4 regions of the Streptosporangium brasiliense genome follow, and region 2 is predicted to be linked to each of the others. Evidence: riboswitches for the same ligand, from Rfam matches in the RefSeq annotation. Region 2 holds a riboswitch; each other region holds the start of a gene.

Region 1 (4,192 bases), 270 kb from region 2:
AGATCTTCATCAAAGTCTCCCCTCGAAAATTTCGATGTCGAAAACTTAAATCACTGCGTTCGCAAGTGTCAAATCCTTCGATGTCTAAGTGTTAGCCTCTGTACAAAGCCACGCTCAGGACAGCTCAGGACAGGACTCACGATGACGACCGACGGACTCCACGACGGAGTGGACGTGATCATCAGCCAGTGGCAGACGGCGCGCCCCGATCTGGACTGCTCACCGATGGAGATCATCGGTCGCCTGTCCCGGGTCTCCCGCCTCCTCGAACGCGCCATCAGGGACCACTTGTCCGCGTACGACATCGAGCCCTGGGAGTTCGATGTGCTGGCCACCCTGCTGCGCTCCGGGCCTCCCCACGTCCTCAACGCCGGCGAACTCAGCACGGCGGCGATGGTCAGCTCGGCCGCCCTGACCAACCGCATCGACCGGCTCGAGAAAAAGGGCCTGGTCGACCGCGCCGTCGATCCGGCCCATCGGCGCCGCGTCCTGATCTCCCTCACCGATCAAGGGCTGAGCCTGGTCAACAGGCTCGTCGAGCATCACGTCGCCAACGAGCGGCGGCTCCTGGAGGGCCTGAGCTCCGCCGACCGCGACCAGATCACCGTGCTCCTGCGCCGCCTGCTCGTCTCCCTCGGCGACACGGGGCCGGACACCTCCGCCACCGGCGCATGCTGAGAACGCGTCGCGTCACCGTCTCGCAGCTGGTCGCCGAGGTGGGCGAGCCGTCTGAACCGTGATCACACCGGCGTGACGCGACGCGTTTCCGGGCGGCCGGATCGCCGGTCATCCGCGAAAAGTCACGAGAGGAACCCGCGAAGTCCCGAAAGGCGGGGAAGGCCGTCGTCCGTGGAGGAGCGTTCAGCTCATTCCCGTTCGATCGGGATGCGTGGAGGAGCGTTCGGCTCGATCGGGATGAGGGCGGCCGTGGAGACCGGAACTCCAGCGGTCGTGGTGGACGGCGGCCCACAGGGGGCGCCGATCCCGCCAGCCGTTCCGCTCGAGGTCGGGGGCGGTCTCCAGGTGGGTCACCGGCCCCACGCACAGCCACGCGACGGGGCGGATCGGCGCGGGGATGGCGAGAAGGTCGTTCAGGAACGGCTCGCGGTAGAACGACACCCAGCCGACACCGAGATTCTCGGCGGTGGCGGCCAGCCAGAGATTCTGGATGGCCAGGCACACCGAGTACAGGCCCGCGTCGGCGATGGCGTGGCGGCCGAGAACGGTGGGGCCGCCCCGATCCGGGTCATAGGTGACCACGATCGACAGTGTGGACTCCAGCACTCCTTCGATCTTGATCCGGGCGAACCGCCGTACGGCGGAGGCGTCAAGGGTCGCGGCGAAGACCGCGCGTTCATGCTGGACGTGTCCGTGGAACGCGGCGCGGACGGCGGGGTCGCGCACGACGATGAAGTCCCAGGGCTGGGAGAGACCGACGCTGGGCGCGGCGTGGGCCGCAGACAGGATCCGGTGCAGGGCCTCGTCGGGGACGGGTTCACCGGTGAACTGCGCGCGCACGTCACGGCGGCGGTGGATGACGTCGTAAAGCTGGCTGTCCATGGGCAGGCTCCCGCTGCGTTCGTGCCCCTTCAAGGGGCTGTGAGCGCAAGGCCGGTCTTCGGACTCCCGGATCGACGCCTGACCACCCGCCTTCCCAGCCCTCGCGGGCCAGTGGCTGCGCATGCGCGCGTGGGCGGCGGCTCCCCGGTCACCGCGGCGGGCCCGTGCCGGAATCACACCGGCTTCCCGATTCTCCTCACCGACGCGAGGCACCTTGCAACAGTTTCGCCGCTCAGTACGCTAGCGGATTCCCGACCTCACCGCGCCGCTCACCCGGCGACGGCCAGGGATCATGCGATAAGGACCGTCCCCCCCGGGCATTCCAGCGAAAGGGGAGACCACCGTACGGGGTGAGAGCCCCGCGGAACCTCCGTGTCCGCGCCAGGGCGCCATAGGGACCGCGGTCGACGTCACCGTCGCCGAATTACGGACGGAGGCCTTCCGGTGATGTTCAGAGGGCCAAGGCTCGCTCGACGGTACCCAAGTCCAGATCAACGAGATGCGCATCAGGAAAGCGGAGGTCCGCCCAGAAGTCGCCAGGGCTCTGCAGGCCCAGGCGCACCTTCACCCAAACAGTCATCGCCATGCCATGTGCCGCCACCACGAGTGGGCGCCCGCTGGCAAGTGCGAGATGCTCGGTGATCCCATCGTCGAAGCGCTTGGCGACCTCGGCCCGCGGCTCCCAGTCAGCATGATCCGCGCCTTCCACATAGGCGCGCCGCAACTCGCGGTAGTTACCCTCCCACGGCTCCACGCGGGTGACCTCGTTGAACCGTCGATCACGCGTGACCGTGTCGTCGCCGCCCAGAGTCTGCCAGGCCTTCGGCTCGTCGCTGGAGACAAGGCAGGCGTCTTTGGGCAGACGGGCGATCAGCCGCTGAGCCGCCTGCCACCCCTCAGTGCCGAGCGGCCATTCGTGCGGTGGGACGGTCGGACCGTAGGCAGGCATGGCATGGCGGACCAAGAGCAACATCTCAGGGAATATACCGAGCCGACACCCTCATAACCCCGGGAAACGATCACAGAGATGCCGGGAAGCGATCTTCTCAATGCCTGCTCCACCCCAGGCCGGATCTACTTGTGAACACTCCAACCGGGGGCTACGACAGCCCCCACAAGCAGCAGCGGCACGAGCCCCAGGCAGATCACCACGACGTGGAGCGCCCTGGGGCGTCGACCGCCCGCCTGTCGCCAGGCGAGCACCGCAGCGGCCGCAATGGCGAGCGCCAGCAGCAGGTGCGCGCCGTACCGCCACAGGGCCGGCACGCCCCCCATGGTCTTTTCGGCGAACGGCTCCCCGGCCAGTGTGAAGCCGATGACCATGTTGAGCGCCCCCAGGCCGAGCAGCGCGATCCCGGGCAGCCACCGGAGGAACACGCCGCTGAGCGCCGTGCGCACCACGATCCCCGCGAGCAGGAGCACCGACGACCACTGGTGAAGCAGCTGCACGAGCACGCCGCCGGCCACGTCGAAGCTGAGCTGCAGCGCCGAGGCATAGGCCTCGGCCATCATGACGCCGCGCAGCGGCTCGTAGGAGCCGTCATAGATCACCTGGGCGCCGTCATGGCTCACCTGGTCGCTCGGCGTGTGGAAGAACGCCAGGAAAGCACCGGTGAGCACGACGATCACGAAGCAGGAGATGAGCCGCTCGTCCACCGACCTCTTACCGGACCACAAGTTTCCGATTCAATAGGCGTCGGAGAGCAACAGGTCAGCTAGCCGGAGTGTCACCCGCCTCCCGAGCCGGGACTGTCGCACGGGTCCTGAGGCCTGACCGGCCTCGGCGCGATGCCCTCCAGGTGCTGGAACGCAGGTGGGCGGGGGGTCAGGGTCCAGGGGACCCGCTAGGTCTAGCGGCCGGCCTCCGCTGCCGGTGGGGGAGCGACCACCGGGACGTGGGCGTCGGGGGCGTCAGCCTGTTCTGGCCGGCCTGGGGCGGGCATTGCGCAGGCGGATGCCGCTCCAGCCCAGAGAGCTGGTGGTCACCGCATCCCAAAACGCCCAGAGGTTGTCCAGCACTCTGAGCTGGATCCCGGCCTCCTCGTGCAGCTGGAGCAGGCTGCCGACCGGTTCGGGCGGGCCGAGCGGTTCGACGGGCTCGGTGGCGACCATCGCGTTCGGCACCGGCTCACCGATCGGGACGAACTTCTCGGCGGGCAGGCGGTAGCCGTACAGGCGCACGGTCAAGAACGCCTCCAGCCAGCCGTACTCGATCGCATGGATGCGCCGCCCGCAGCCGGCACCGATGATCCGTTCCCGGTCGGCGTCCGTCGTGTCCGGCACGGTCCAGGCCATGGCGCGCGGGCACTGGCGGGGAAACCAGTAGTCGGGGCAGCGATCGGCCGACACAGCCCACACATATGCCTCCGGTTCTTGTGCGGTGGTTGCCACGTGGGGGACAAATCGGGTGATCTCCGGGTCCTCGGAGAAGTGCAGAACTTGACCTGGTCTGGGCCGCATGACCCGTGTCTACCATCGTGGCCCAAGGGCGCACCCCTTCCCGGAAGGTTGGTATGGCCGGGAGAGGGGAGCGCTGGTCGGCGGGGCGGCCGTCGCGCAGGTGGTCGGTGGGGATGCGCCAGGCGGTGAGGCGGACCTGGCGTCCGCCTTCGGCGGGGCCGTGGACGCCGCG
Region 2 (4,192 bases):
GCCACACGTTCCTGCCGTCGACCACGCCGGCGACGACGGTCTTGTGGGGCAGCCCGCCGGCCGAGGCCACCACCTCCAGGGTGTCCGGGCGAGTGACGAAGTCCAGCCCGATCGCCTCGACCGCGGTGGAGGCGACCACCTTCAACGCCTCGGCCGCGACGGTGCCGAAGTAGGTGGCCAGCAGGATCTTCGGGCGGCTGGACAGCCCGCCCAGGCGGCGGTAGGCCCGCTCGAGTGCTTCGACCTCCCGCGCGCCGAGATCCCCGGCCAGTGCCGGCTCGTCCAGCTGCACCCACTGCGCGCCGGCTCCGGCGAGCCGCTCCAGCAGCTCGGCATAGACCTCCACCAGGGCGCCCAGCAGATCCAGCGGCACGAACCCCTCAGGCGAGCCCGGCGCGGCCTTGGCCAGCAGAAGGTAGGTCAGCGGGCCGACCAGCACCGGCCGGGTCTCGACCCCCAGGGTCTTGGCCTCGAGGTACTCGGCCACGGGCTTCGCCTGCGCGCCGTCGGCGAGCCGGAGCCGGGCGTCCAGGGACAGCTCGGGGACGATGTAGTGGTAGTTGGTGTCGAACCACTTGGTCATCTCCAGCGCCGGGATGTCTGCGGTGCCGCGCGCCATCGCGAAATACCGCTCCAGGCCGGACAGCGCCCGGTACCGGTCGGGGACCGCGTCGACCATGACGCTGGTGTCCAGCACGTGATCGTAGAAGGAGAAGGTGTTCGACGGGATCGTCCCCAGGCCGGAGTCCCGCAGTTCGGTCCACACCGCCCGCCGCAGCGTCGAGGCCGTGGACTGCAGTTCCTCTTCGCCGACGCGCCCGGCCCAGTACTCCTCGGTGACGAATTTGAGCTCTCGGTGCGCGCCGATGCGCGGATACCCGAGGATCGTCGTTGTCATGGCAGCTTCCCTCGCTATTGCCAGGATGCGGCCGGGCAGGAGGAAGAAGCGCACAGCAGGCAGGTCCTGCGGGCGCGTCCCAGGCCCTCCCACGAGGCCGCGAACCACCGCGCACCGGTCGGTGCACGGGCGGAAGGCAGGTCTTCGGACTCGCGGGCACCACACCTGAACAAGGCGTGACCTACTGACCGTCGCTTCCCAGGCCACAGGCCCAGTGCGTATGACGGCGGTCGTTCCCACTCACCGCTGCGGGGCAGTCCCGGATTCCCACCGGGTTCCCTCTTACGACGTCCGCACCCGGTCGGGCACGGACGAACCATCCACAGCGGGATTCTAGCCAGCCGGTGCGCTGAACGGACACCGCCGTCGTAAGGGTAGACCGGCCGATCGGGCGCCTCCGTCGCGCTGACCGGCTGAGAAGAACCGTGCGGTGCTCCGAATGCGATTCACCACATCACCGGTATTCAGTGAATTGATGGCTTCGTGTAATGATGACGGAAAGGCGAGCGCGGTCGAGGAAGCCGGTGTGAATCCGGCGCGGTACCGCCACTGTGATCGGCGAGCGGATCCCCATACGGCCACTGCCCCACTCCGGGGTGGGAAGGCGGGGACGAGCCTCGACCCGAGAGCCAGGAGACTCACGCGGTCGCCTCCTCGATAGAACTGGGGCGGATCTCCCCGGAGAGGAGCGGGTCGGCATGCCCGATGGGCCGATGAACAGCGCGCCGCGTGGCGGTGCCGCGTGGCCGGTGCGCCGACGCGTGCCCGGAGACGTCTCCCGGGCCGGTTTCCGCCGCCTTCCGACAGGACCGCCCCATGGTGCAGATTCCGTGAGAGGAACCATCCATGACGGGCAGACGCCCTTTGTCCCTGCTGCTCTCCGCCGTACTCCTCGCCGGCTGCGGCGGCGCGCCCGCTGAGGTGAAGGCCTCCGCCGCGGCGTCCACCGCACCGGTCGCGGCGGGGTTCCCGGTCACCATCGACAACTGCGGCGTCAAGACGACGTACGAGCGCCCGCCGCGGCGGGCGGTCTCGCTCAACCAGCACGCCACCGAGGTGATGCTGGCGCTGGGGCTACAGCAGGCGATGATCGGCACCGGCTACCTCGATGACAAGATCCTTCCCGAGTACCAGGCCGCCTACAACGGGATCAAGGTGCTCGCCAAGGAGTACCCCTCTCACGAGGCGCTGCTGGCTGCCGAGCCCGACTTCGTCTACGGCGGCTTCTCCAGCACCTTCGACGAGAAGGAGGGCCGCAGCCGCGACGCGCTGGGCAAGGCCGGGATCGACACCTACCTCAACATCGAGGACTGCCCAACCGGCCCGGTGACCCTGGACCTGATGGACCAGGAGATCCGCAACGTCGCCGCGATCTTCGGTGTGCGCGATCGGGCCGAGTCCCTCATCACCCGCCTGCGCGCGCCACTGGCACAGGTCAAGGAGAAGCTCGCCGGGGTGAGCCCGGTCAAGCTGTTCGTCTACGACAGCGGTGACAAGACCGCGTTCACCGCCGGCGGCAAGGGCGTCGGCAACGACGTCATCACGCTGGCGGGCGCGCGGAACCTGTTCGCCGACGTGGACAAGGCATGGGGTGACGTGTCGTTCGAGCAGGTCGCCGAGCGGGCGCCCGACTGGATCGTCATCTACGACTACGGCGACCAGCCGGTGGCCGACAAGAAGAGGTTCCTGCTGTCGAACCCGGCGCTCGCGGACGTGCCGGCGATCAAGGAGCAGCGGTTCGCGGTGCTGCCGCTGTCGTCGGTCGTGCTCGGGGTCCGGGCGCCGTCGGCGGTGGAGTCGCTGGCCCGGCAGATCCATGCCGGCCGGTTCAAGTGAGCGAGCTGACCAAGGTCTCCCGGACCGCCGACGCCCGAGTCACCGCACCTCTCGCGCGGCGCCCTGGCCTGCCGTACCTGCTGGTGCTGCTGTTGTGCGCGCTGTTGCTGAGCGGGGCGGCCACGGCGGGGATCGCGGCCGGGTCGATCAGCCTGCCCGCCGGGCAGGTGTGGGGCATCTTGTTGCACCGGCTCCATCCCGCGCTGGCCGAGCCGGTCTGGGCTCCGGTCCGGGAGACCATCGTCATGGACGTACGGCTGCCGCGTGTGCTGCTGTGCGGGGTCATCGGCGCGGGGTTGTCGGTCTGCGGGATGGCGTTGCAGGCGCTGGTGCGCAACCCGCTGGCCGATCCGATGCTGCTGGGCGTCTCCTCGGGGGCCAGCGTCGGCGCGGTGGCCGTGGTGGTGTTCGGCCTGACCTTCTTCGGGGCGTTCTCGCTGCCGGTCGCCGCGTTCGCGGGGGCGCTGGCGGCGCTGGTCGCGGTCTACTTCCTGGCCCGGTCGGGCGGGCGGATGACCACGATGCGCCTGGTGCTGGCCGGGGTGGCGATGGCCGAGGTGCTGTCGGCGGTCGCCAGCTTCCTGATGGTGACCTCCAGCGACCCGCACAAGACGCAGTCGGCCGTCCGCTGGATGCTGGGTGGCCTGGCGGGGACGACGTGGACGATGGTGTGGGTGCCCGCGGCGGCCGTGCTGGTGGGCACCGTCGTCCTGCTGGGCGTCTCCCGCCCGCTGAACCTGCTGCTGGCCGGGGAGGAGGCGGCTGCCTCCCTGGGGCTGGACGTGCACCGGTTCAGGGCGGCGCTGTTCGTGCTGGTGGCCGTGATGATCGGCGCCATCGTCGCGGTCAGCGGCGCCATCGGGTTCGTCGGGCTGATCATGCCTCACGTCGTACGGCTGCTCGTCGGGGCCGACCACCGGCGGGCGCTGCCGGCCACGGCGCTGCTCGGGGCGGCGTTCCTCATCGTGGCCGACCTGGTCGCGCGGACGCTGATCGCCCCCGAGGAGATCCCCGTGGGGATCATCACGGCGCTGGTGGGCGGGCCGTTCTTCATGTGGCTGATGCGGAGGCGGTCGTGACGAAAGAGGCGATGACGGAGCGGGCGGCCGCGCTGACCGTACGGCAGGTTTCGGTGCGCATCGACGGCAAGGACCTCGTGCGCGATGTGACGCTGGAGGTGCCCTCCGGTGAGGTGCTCGGCCTGGCCGGTCCTAACGGCGCAGGGAAGTCGACCCTGCTGCGCACCCTGTACCGGGCGCAGCGCCCCACCTCCGGTCAGGTGCTCCTCGACGGGTACGACGTGTGGCGGATGCCGGGCAGATGGCTGGCCCGCAGGCTGGCGGCGGTGCTGCAGGAGAGCGGCGGCGACTTCGAGCTGAGCGTCTACGACGTGGTGGCCATGGGCCGCACCCCGCACAAGCGCGCCTTCGACGGGGACGCCCCCGACGACCGGGCGAT
Region 3 (4,192 bases), 1.1 Mb from region 2:
CCCAGCACGTGGAGGCCGTCACGGATCTGGACGTCCTTGACCTCGCACAGCCAGCCGTCGACGTGCAGCAGGAAGTCGTCGAACTCGGCGTCGTGCGGGCGGTCCTCGATGCCCAGGTCGTGGTCGAGCCGGGCGGCCTGGATCAGGGTCCAGATCTGGGCGCGGATCGCGGGGAGCTTCGCCGGGTCCATCGCGGCGATGGAGGCGTGCTCGTCGAGAAGCTGCTCCAGCCGGGCCATGTCACCGTAGGTGTCGGCGCGGGCCATCGGCGGGACGAGGTGGTCGACCAGGGTGGCGTGAGCGCGGCGCTTGGCCTGGGTGCCCTCGCCGGGGTCGTTGACCAGGAAGGGATAGATCAGCGGCAGGTCGCCGAGCGCGGCGTCGGGGCCGCAGGAGGCCGACAGCCCGGCCGACTTGCCGGGCAGCCACTCCAGGTTGCCGTGCTTGCCCACGTGCACCACGGCGTGCGCGCCGAAGCCGTCGGCCAGCCACCGGTAGGCCGCCAGGTAGTGGTGGCTGGGCGGCAGGTCGGGGTCATGGTAGATCGCGATGGGGTTCTCGCCGAAGCCGCGCGGCGGCTGCACCATGACCACGACGTTCCCGGCGCGCAGCGCGGCCAGCACGATCTCGCCGTCCGGGTCGTGCGAGCTGTCCACGAACAGCTCGCCCGGCGCGGGCCCCCAGTGCTCCTCCATCCCGGCGCGCAGGTCCGCCGGGAGCGTGCCGTACCACTCGGCGTACCGGCCCGCCGCGATGCGCACCGGGTTGCCGGCGAGCCGCTCCTCGGTGAGCCAGTCGGGGTCCTGCCCGCCGGCCGCGATCAGCGCGTGGATCAGCGCGTCGCCGTCCTGCTCGGTCACGCCCGGCAGTTCGCCCTCGGCGCCGATGTCGTAGCCCCGCTCACGCATCACCGCCAGCAGCCGCACCAGGCTCGCCGGGGTGTCCAGGCCGACGGCGTTGCCGATCCGGGAGTGCTTGGTGGGATAGGCCGACAGCATCAGCACGATCCGCCGCTCACCGGCCGGGATGTGCCGGAGCGCGGCGTGCCGTACCGCGATGCCGGCCACCCGGGAGGCCCGCTCCGGGTCGGCGACGTAGACGGTCAGCCCGTCGTCGTCGATCTCCTTGAAGGAGAAGGGCACCGTGATGATCCGGCCGTCGAACTCGGGGATCGCGACCTGGGTCGCCGCGTCGAGCGGGGACAGGCCGTCGTCGCTGTCCTCCCAGGTGGACCGGCTGCTCGTCAGGCACAGGCCCTGCAGGATCGGCACGTCCAGCCCGGCGAGCGCGCCGACGTCCCAGGCCTCGTCGTCGCCGCCGGCCGACGCGGTGGCCGGGCGGGTGCCGCCGGCCGCGAGCACGGTCACCACCAGGGCGTCCACCGTGCCGAGGACCTCCAGCAGGCCGGGCTCCGCGCTGCGCAGCGAGGCGCAGTAGACGGGCAGTGCCCGGCCTCCCGCGTCCTCCACCGCCGAGCAGAGGGTCTCCACGAACGCGGTGTTCCCGGCGACGTGGTGGGCCCGGTAGTAGAGCACGCCGATGACCGGCCCGTCCTCACGGCGGGCCACGCGCTCCAGCACCCCCCAGCCGGGGGTGGGGGCGGGCGCGGCGAACCCGTGCCCGGTCAGCAGCAGGGTGTCGGACAGGAACCGGTGGAGCTCGGTGAGATTGGCCGGGCCGCCGTGGGCGAGGTAGGCGTGCGCCTCGGCGCAGACCCCGCCGGGAACGGTGGACAGCTCCATCAGCTCGGCGTCGGGCGCCTGCTCACCGCCGAGCACGACGACGGGCCGGGGCCCGGCGAGCAGGGCGTCCAGGCCCTCCTCCCAGGCGCGGCGGCCGCCGAGCAGCCGGACCACCACCAGGTCGGCGCCGTCGAGAAGGGGCGGCAGGTCAGCCGCGGCGAGCCGGGCGGGGTTGCCCAGCCGGTAGCCGGCGCCGCTCGCGCGGGCGCTGAGCAGGTCGGTGTCGGAGGTCGAGAGCAGGAGGATCACGCGCCGCACCCCCGCGGAGGCGGCGTGGTACGGCTCGGCGGGGCCACGGGGTGGCCCGGGAACGGCGAAAAGCGCACAGGGCTTCCTCCCTCGGGGTCCTCGCCCCGGGTCGTCGTCGGCTACGACGGCTGGAGTCTCCTGGCTCCCGGATCGATGCTCCCCCCGGCCTTCCCGTCCGTCTCCGGACAGTGGCCTGAGTGGGGTTCGCTCCCCGGTCACAGTGGCGGGACCGCGCCGGTTTCACACCGGCTTCCTCCCTTGCCGTCGCCAACGATCAGACTACGGCAGCCCCGCTCATTGCAAGAAACTGGCTTAACATCCTCTCCGTGGTCATTGGCGACTTTTCCGGACGATCGCGACTCGACGCATGTCCCGGGGCGCTCCAGGTGCATGCCGCGGCCGACGGCGGCCTGGCGCGGATCCGCGTCCCCGGCGGCCGGCTGACGGCCTCCCAGCTGCGCGGACTCGCCGACGCGGCGGCCGTCCACGGGACCGGCGTCATCGAGCTGACCTCCCGTGCGAACGTCCAGGTGCGCGGGCTCGGCGAGGGGGACGGATTCGCGGCGCGCATGGCGGAGGCCGGGCTGCTGCCCTCGTCCACCCACGAACGGATCCGCAACGTCCTGGCCTCCCCGCTGACCGGCTGCGACGCGGAGGGGATCCTCGACGTCGGTCCGCTGGTCTCCGAGCTGGACCGGCGGCTGTGCGCCCGGCCGGGCCTGGCCGGCCTGCCGGGGCGGTTCCTGTTCGCCCTCGACGACGGCCGGGGGGACGTGGCCTGGCTCGGCCCCGACGCCGGGATGCTGCCGACCGGCCCGGAGGAGGCCGCCCTCGTCCTCGCGGGCGCCGACAGCGGCCTGCGCGTGCCGGTGACCTCGGCGGTCACCGCCCTGCTCGCCGCGGCCGAGGCGTTCCTGGCCGAGCTCGCCGCCCGGGGCGTGCATGCCTGGCGGATCGGTGAGCTGCCCGGCGGCGCGGAGCCGGTCGCGGCCCGGGTCCGCGCCACCCTGGAGACCGGAGGGGCCGGCCCGGTACGGCTCCGCCCGCCCGCGGAACGCGTCCGGACCCCGCCGCCGGCCGTGGCGGGGGGACCGGTGGGAGCCGTCCGGCAGCCCGGCGGGCGGGTGGCCCTGGGCGTCGCGGTGCCGCTGGGCCGGCTGACCCCTGCCCAGGCGGAGCTCCTGGCCGGCCTGGCCTCCGCCGACGGGGTACGGCTGACGCCGTGGCGGGGCGTGGTCCTGCCCGGTCTGGCCCGCGTGGACCTCCCCCGGGCAGTCGCCCGGCTGACGGAGGCCGGCCTGGTCACCGACCCCGACTCCCCGTGGATCGGCGTGACGGCCTGCACCGGCCGCCCCGGCTGCGCCAAATCCCTGGCCGACGTGCAGGCCGACGCGGCCCGCGCCACCGTGCCCGCCGGGGACGGGGCCGCCGGGACGCCGGGGACGGTCGCCCCCCGTGCGGCGGACCGGCCGCGCACCGGTACGCTCCCCGTGCACTGGGCGGGCTGCGACAGGCGCTGCGGTCGCCCCCGGGGGCGGGTCGCGGACGTGGTCGCCACCGGCGACGGCTACCGCGTGAACCTCAACGGCCGGAGCCTGAACTGTACGGACATCGAAGAGACCACGGCCGCGGTGACGGCCGCCAGAGGGGGATCGTGACCGACTACGTCCGCGACGGCGCGGAGATCTACCGCCGCTCCTTCGCCACCATCCGCGCCGAGACGGATCTGAGCGGCCTGCCCCCGGACGTCGCCCAGGTGGCGGTCCGGATGATCCACGCCTGCGGGATGGTCGACCTGGTCGCCGACCTCGGCTGGTCGCCCGGCGTCGTGGCGTCGGCGCGCGCGGCCCTGCGGGCGGGCGCGCCGGTGCTGTGCGACGCGATGATGGTCGCCTCCGGGGTGACCCGCCGCCGCCTGCCCGCCGGCAACGAGGTGATCTGCACGCTGGGCGAGCCGGGCGTGCCGGAGCTCGCCGCACGGCTGGGCACCACCCGCAGCGCCGCCGCGCTGGAGCTGTGGCGCGACCGGCTGGAGGGCTCCGTGGTCGCGATCGGGAACGCGCCGACCGCGCTGTTCCGGCTGCTGGAGATGGTCGAGGAGGGCGCCGGCCGGCCGGCCGCCGTGCTCGGGATCCCGGTCGGCTTCATCGGCGCCGCCGAGTCCAAGCAGGCCCTCGCCGAGCACCCGGCGGGTCTGGAAC
Region 4 (4,192 bases), 1.9 Mb from region 2:
CAGGCGCGCCTCGGGCGCGTTGACGTGCTGGTAGAGGTTGAGCACCAGGTTGTTGGCCACGATCGAGTCGCCGGTCGCGAAGAACGCGACGAGGCGGTTGATCAGGTGGCGCTCCTCCGGCGTCATCTTCGCCAGGTCCGCCAGGTCGGAGTTGAGGTCCACCTCCTCGACGGTCCAGGTGTTGCGGATCGCGGCCCGGTAGCGCTCGTAGAACTCCGGGTAGCGCATGGGCCTCAGGGTGAGGTCCATGCCAGGGTCGAGCAGCATCAGGGAGTGCCTTTCGGGGAGGTGGCTACTGGCAGGCTTCGCAGTACTCGGGGTTCTCCAGCGAGCACGCGACGGCCTCCGCGTCGGGCGCGGCCTGGGCCACGGTGGTCTGCGCGATCCGGGTCGCCGGCCGGGAGCGCAGGTAGTAGGTGGTCTTGAGGCCGGACTTCCACGCGTAGGCGTACATCGAGGAGAGCTTGCCGATGGTCGGCGTGGCCATGAACAGGTTCAGCGACTGCGACTGGTCGATGTACGGCGTGCGCGCCGCGGCCAGGTCGATCAGCGCCTTCTGCGGCAGCTCCCAGGCGGTCCGGTAGAGCGCCTTGAGGTCGTCGGGCATGCCGGGGACGTCCTGGACGGAGCCGTCGGCCCGCTTGATCGCGTCCCGGATCTGCGGGGTCCACCGGCCCCGGGCCTGCAGGTCACGGACCAGATAGCGGTTGACCTGGAGGAACTCTCCCGACAGGGTCTCGCGCTTGAAGACGTTGGAGACCTGGGGCTCGATGCACTCGTAGCAGCCCGCGATGGAGGCGATGGTGGCCGTGGGCGCGATCGCGATCATCAACGAGTTGCGGAGGCCGGACTCGGCGATCCGCTCCCTGAGGCGCGTCCACTCCGGCGAGCCGCCGGCCCCGTAGTGGTCGGGGTGGAGCACGCCGCCGGCGGCCCTGGTCTCGTCGTAGGAGGGGTGGCGGCCCCGCTCGACGGCCAGGTCCGCGGAGGTGCCGTAGGCGGCCAGCGCGATCTCCTCGGAGATGCGGGTGGACAGCTCCAGCGCCTGCGGGGAGTCGAACGGCAGCCGCAGCGTGAAGAACACATCCGCCAGGCCCATCACGCCCAGGCCGATCGGCCGCCACTTCCGGTTGGCCGCCTCGGCCTCCGGGGTCGGGTAGAAGCCCAGGTCGATGGTCCGGTCCAGGAACCGCACGGCGGTGCGGACGGTCCGGCGCAGCCGCGGCCAGTCGACGTCCTGGCCGTCCAGGTGGGCGGCGAGATTGATCGAGCCCAGGTTGCAGACGGCCGTCTCGGCGTCGTTGGTGACCTCCAGGATCTCGGTGCAGAGGTTCGACAGGTGGATGACGTTCTCCGGGCGGGCCGTCTGGTTGGAGGTCCGGTTGGCGGCGTCCTTGAAGGTCATCCAGCCGTTGCCGGTCTGGGCCAGGGTGCGCATCATCCGGCCGTACAGGGACCGGGCCGGGATCTGCTTGACGGAGCGGCCCTCGGCCTCGGCGGCCCGGTAGGCCTCGTCGAAGGCGGCGCCGTACAGGTCGGTGAGGTGCGGGACCTCCTTGGGGTCGAACAGCGACCACATGCCGTCGGCCTCGACCCGGCGCATGAACTCGTCGGGGATCCAGTTGGCCAGGTTCAGGTTGTGCGTGCGGCGGGCCTCCTCGCCGGTGTTGTCGCGCAGTTCGAGGAACTCCTCGATGTCGGCGTGCCAGGTCTCCAGGTAGACGCAGGCCGCGCCCTTGCGGCGGCCGCCCTGGTTGACCGCGGCGACGCTGGAGTCCAGCGTGCGCAGCCACGGCACGATGCCGTTGGAGTGGCCGTTGGTGCCCCGGATCAGCGAGCCCCGCGAGCGGACCCGGGTCCAGGAGATGCCGATCCCGCCGGCGTACTTCGACAGCCGCGCGACCTGCCCGTAGCGCTCGTAGATCGCCTCCAGCTCGTCACGGGGCGAGTCGAGCAGGAAGCAGGACGACAGCTGGGGCCTGCGCGAGCCGGAGTTGAACAGGGTGGGCGAGCTCGGCAGGTAGGACAGGGTGGACATGAGCGCGTAGAGCTCGCCGGCCTCCTCCACCGTCTCCGACAGGCCGCAGGCCACCCGGAGGAAGAAGTGCTGCGGGCGCTCCAGGACCTTGCGGGTCTGCGGGTGGCGCAGCAGGTAGCGGTCGTAGACCGTGCGCAGCCCGAAGTATTCGAACCGGCCGTCGGCCGCCCCGTCCACCAGCGCGTCCAGCGCCGCGGCGTTGGCGGCCACGAAGGCGGCCAGCCCGTCCTGGATCAGCCCGGCCGCGTGGGTCGCGGCGACGGACTCGGAGAAGGTCCGGACGCCGTGCCCGGCGGCCTCCTCGGCGATCAGCTCCGCCAGCAGCCCAGCGGCGATCTTGGAGTTCTCCGGGTCGGCGATCACCCGGGCGGCGGCCTCCTCGATGGCCAGCCGGCGGTCGACCGGGCCGTTGCCGGTCTCCTTGGCGACGTCGACCAAGGTCTGTGTCACGTGCTACCCCTCGCGCGCTCGAATTCCCCGTACGGCTCTCGCCGGAAGGGCGCACGCGCAGAGAACGGCCCCGGGCACGCCGGACGCCTCATCACGCGGGCCCTCCCTCGAGGCCCTGAACGATCTCCGTGGTCGGGTCCGCCTCACCCGGCACGCTCCGGGCCGCTCCACGCGTCCCTCGGTGCCCGGCTCGGCTCCCTCTCCACACGTCGCCGGCAGGTCTTCGGACTCACGGGCGTCTGGCGCATGCCTACCGGCCGTCGCTTCCCAGGCAGGTGCGCCCAGTGCTCCATGACGGCTTTCGTTCCCGTTCACCGCTGCGGGGCAGTCCCGGAATCTCACCGGGTTCCCTCTTGCCTCACCCCCAGAGGGGCGAACCAGCAACGAGCAGGATCCTACATGTAGTGCTGCCGGACGCAACTACCCCAACAGCTTGTGCCGATGGTGCTCAGCAGTCCGAGCTCGTCGAGCACTTCCCGGGTCCGGCGCGTCTCCGTGACGAGCCACTGGCGGAAGTCGTCCCCGCTCAGATAGACCCGGTTCCAGCCGTTGGCCGCGCAGATCGCCCGCCAGCGGGACGAGGCGTCGACGCGGTCGCACAGGGCGACGGCCACGTCCCTGTCGTCGGAGCTCATGCCGCGGGGGCCGAGCACGCCGCACCAGTCGGTGTACTCCAGCCGGACGTCCAGCTCCATCAGCGTCGGGGCGTCGATCCCGTCGATCCGCTCGGCGGAGGAGACCACCAGCGGCCGCAGCCGGCCCTCGGCGATCTCGGGCACGAAGGAGCGGGCGGAGCCCAGCAGCGCGGCCACCCTGCCGTCGTGGAGGGCGTGCACGCCCTCGGCCCCGCTGGAGTAGCCGGCGTAGTCCAGCAGCCGGGTGTCCACCCCCAGGCATTTGCCGATCATGCCGTAGAGCACGTGGTCGGAGCCGCCCTCCATCCGGCCGCCCACCGTCAGCCCGGCCGGGTCGCGGCGGAGCACCGCGGCGAGGTTCTCGAAGGTGCGCAGGCGGGAGTTCTCCGGGACGACCAGGGCCGCCCAGTCGCCGACCAGGCGGGCCAGGGGGGTGGTGGACTCCACCACGGAGGCGGTGTTGGCGATCTCCGCGCCGGCCACCATCGGCATCCCGGTGAGCAGCAGCCTGCCCGCGTACGTGAACGGGTCGTGGGCGGCGGCGAACGCCCCCAGCGCGGCGGCGCCCAGGCTGCCCGGGTAGTTGCCCACCTCGACCTTCCGCGCCAGCCCGTCGCCGGTCAGCACCGCGGCCAGCGCGCGGGCGGCCCGGTCCCAGCCCTGCCCGCGGGCGGCGGGCGCGATGACGGTCAGCCGTCCCGCCAGCGGCACGCGGGGGTCCGCCGCCCCGCCGCAGCCACCGCAGCCGCCGGCGACCATGACCCCCAGGGCGAGCGCGAAGAACCGCCTACGGTACATAAGCGCCCCTTCCCCCAGACCCCCCAATACTTCAGGTTACAGACACGTCACTTTGTGTCACACATTGGGGGGTCTTACTGCCATCAGGCAGCTCAAGGGGGCTCTACTCCACCGTGACGCTCTTGGCCAGGTTGCGAGGCTTGTCCACATCCCGCTCCAGCGCCACGGCCGCGTGGTAGGCCAGGAGCTGGAGCGGGATCGACAGCAGGATCGGGTCCAGCTCCGTCTCGTTCCTGGGCACCACGACGCAGTCGTCGGCCAGCTTGGGGTC

Evidence for each region. Region 2 has a riboswitch for cobalamin ahead of J2S55_RS40350 (ABC transporter substrate-binding protein). Riboswitches for the same ligand answer to the same signal wherever they lie in the genome.
Region 1: it holds a riboswitch for cobalamin, as region 2 does, so the genes downstream of both, bluB (5,6-dimethylbenzimidazole synthase) here and J2S55_RS40350 (ABC transporter substrate-binding protein) in region 2, are expected to answer to the same signal.
Region 3: it holds a riboswitch for cobalamin, as region 2 does, so the genes downstream of both, cobN (cobaltochelatase subunit CobN) here and J2S55_RS40350 (ABC transporter substrate-binding protein) in region 2, are expected to answer to the same signal.
Region 4: it holds a riboswitch for cobalamin, as region 2 does, so the genes downstream of both, J2S55_RS31725 (ribonucleoside-diphosphate reductase subunit alpha) here and J2S55_RS40350 (ABC transporter substrate-binding protein) in region 2, are expected to answer to the same signal.

What each region holds. Positions count from the first base shown of each region.
Region 1 covers NZ_JAUSRB010000002.1:7,185,456-7,189,647, reverse strand. The annotation lists gene J2S55_RS41760 (NAD-dependent epimerase/dehydratase family protein) at 1-10, opposite strand, end outside; gene J2S55_RS41755 (MarR family winged helix-turn-helix transcriptional regulator) at 142-678, shown strand; gene bluB (5,6-dimethylbenzimidazole synthase) at 862-1,560, opposite strand; cobalamin riboswitch at 1,593-1,787, opposite strand; gene J2S55_RS41745 (histidine phosphatase family protein) at 2,012-2,533, opposite strand; gene J2S55_RS41740 (cytochrome b family protein) at 2,635-3,237, opposite strand; gene J2S55_RS41735 (DUF6886 family protein) at 3,472-4,020, opposite strand.
Region 2 covers NZ_JAUSRB010000002.1:6,919,199-6,923,390, forward strand. The annotation lists gene metE (5-methyltetrahydropteroyltriglutamate--homocysteine S-methyltransferase) at 1-898, opposite strand, end outside; cobalamin riboswitch at 1,017-1,234, opposite strand; cobalamin riboswitch at 1,365-1,558, shown strand; gene J2S55_RS40350 (ABC transporter substrate-binding protein) at 1,745-2,734, shown strand; gene J2S55_RS40355 (FecCD family ABC transporter permease) at 2,731-3,813, shown strand; gene J2S55_RS40360 (ABC transporter ATP-binding protein) at 3,825-4,192, shown strand, end outside.
Region 3 covers NZ_JAUSRB010000002.1:5,785,746-5,789,937, reverse strand. The annotation lists gene cobN (cobaltochelatase subunit CobN) at 1-1,991, opposite strand, end outside; cobalamin riboswitch at 2,106-2,294, opposite strand; gene cobG (precorrin-3B synthase) at 2,318-3,649, shown strand; gene J2S55_RS34970 (precorrin-8X methylmutase) at 3,646-4,192, shown strand, end outside.
Region 4 covers NZ_JAUSRB010000002.1:5,065,599-5,069,790, reverse strand. The annotation lists gene J2S55_RS31730 (ribonucleotide-diphosphate reductase subunit beta) at 1-267, opposite strand, end outside; gene J2S55_RS31725 (ribonucleoside-diphosphate reductase subunit alpha) at 293-2,488, opposite strand; cobalamin riboswitch at 2,686-2,885, opposite strand; gene J2S55_RS31720 (Bug family tripartite tricarboxylate transporter substrate binding protein) at 2,884-3,921, opposite strand; gene glmS (glutamine--fructose-6-phosphate transaminase (isomerizing)) at 4,025-4,192, opposite strand, start outside.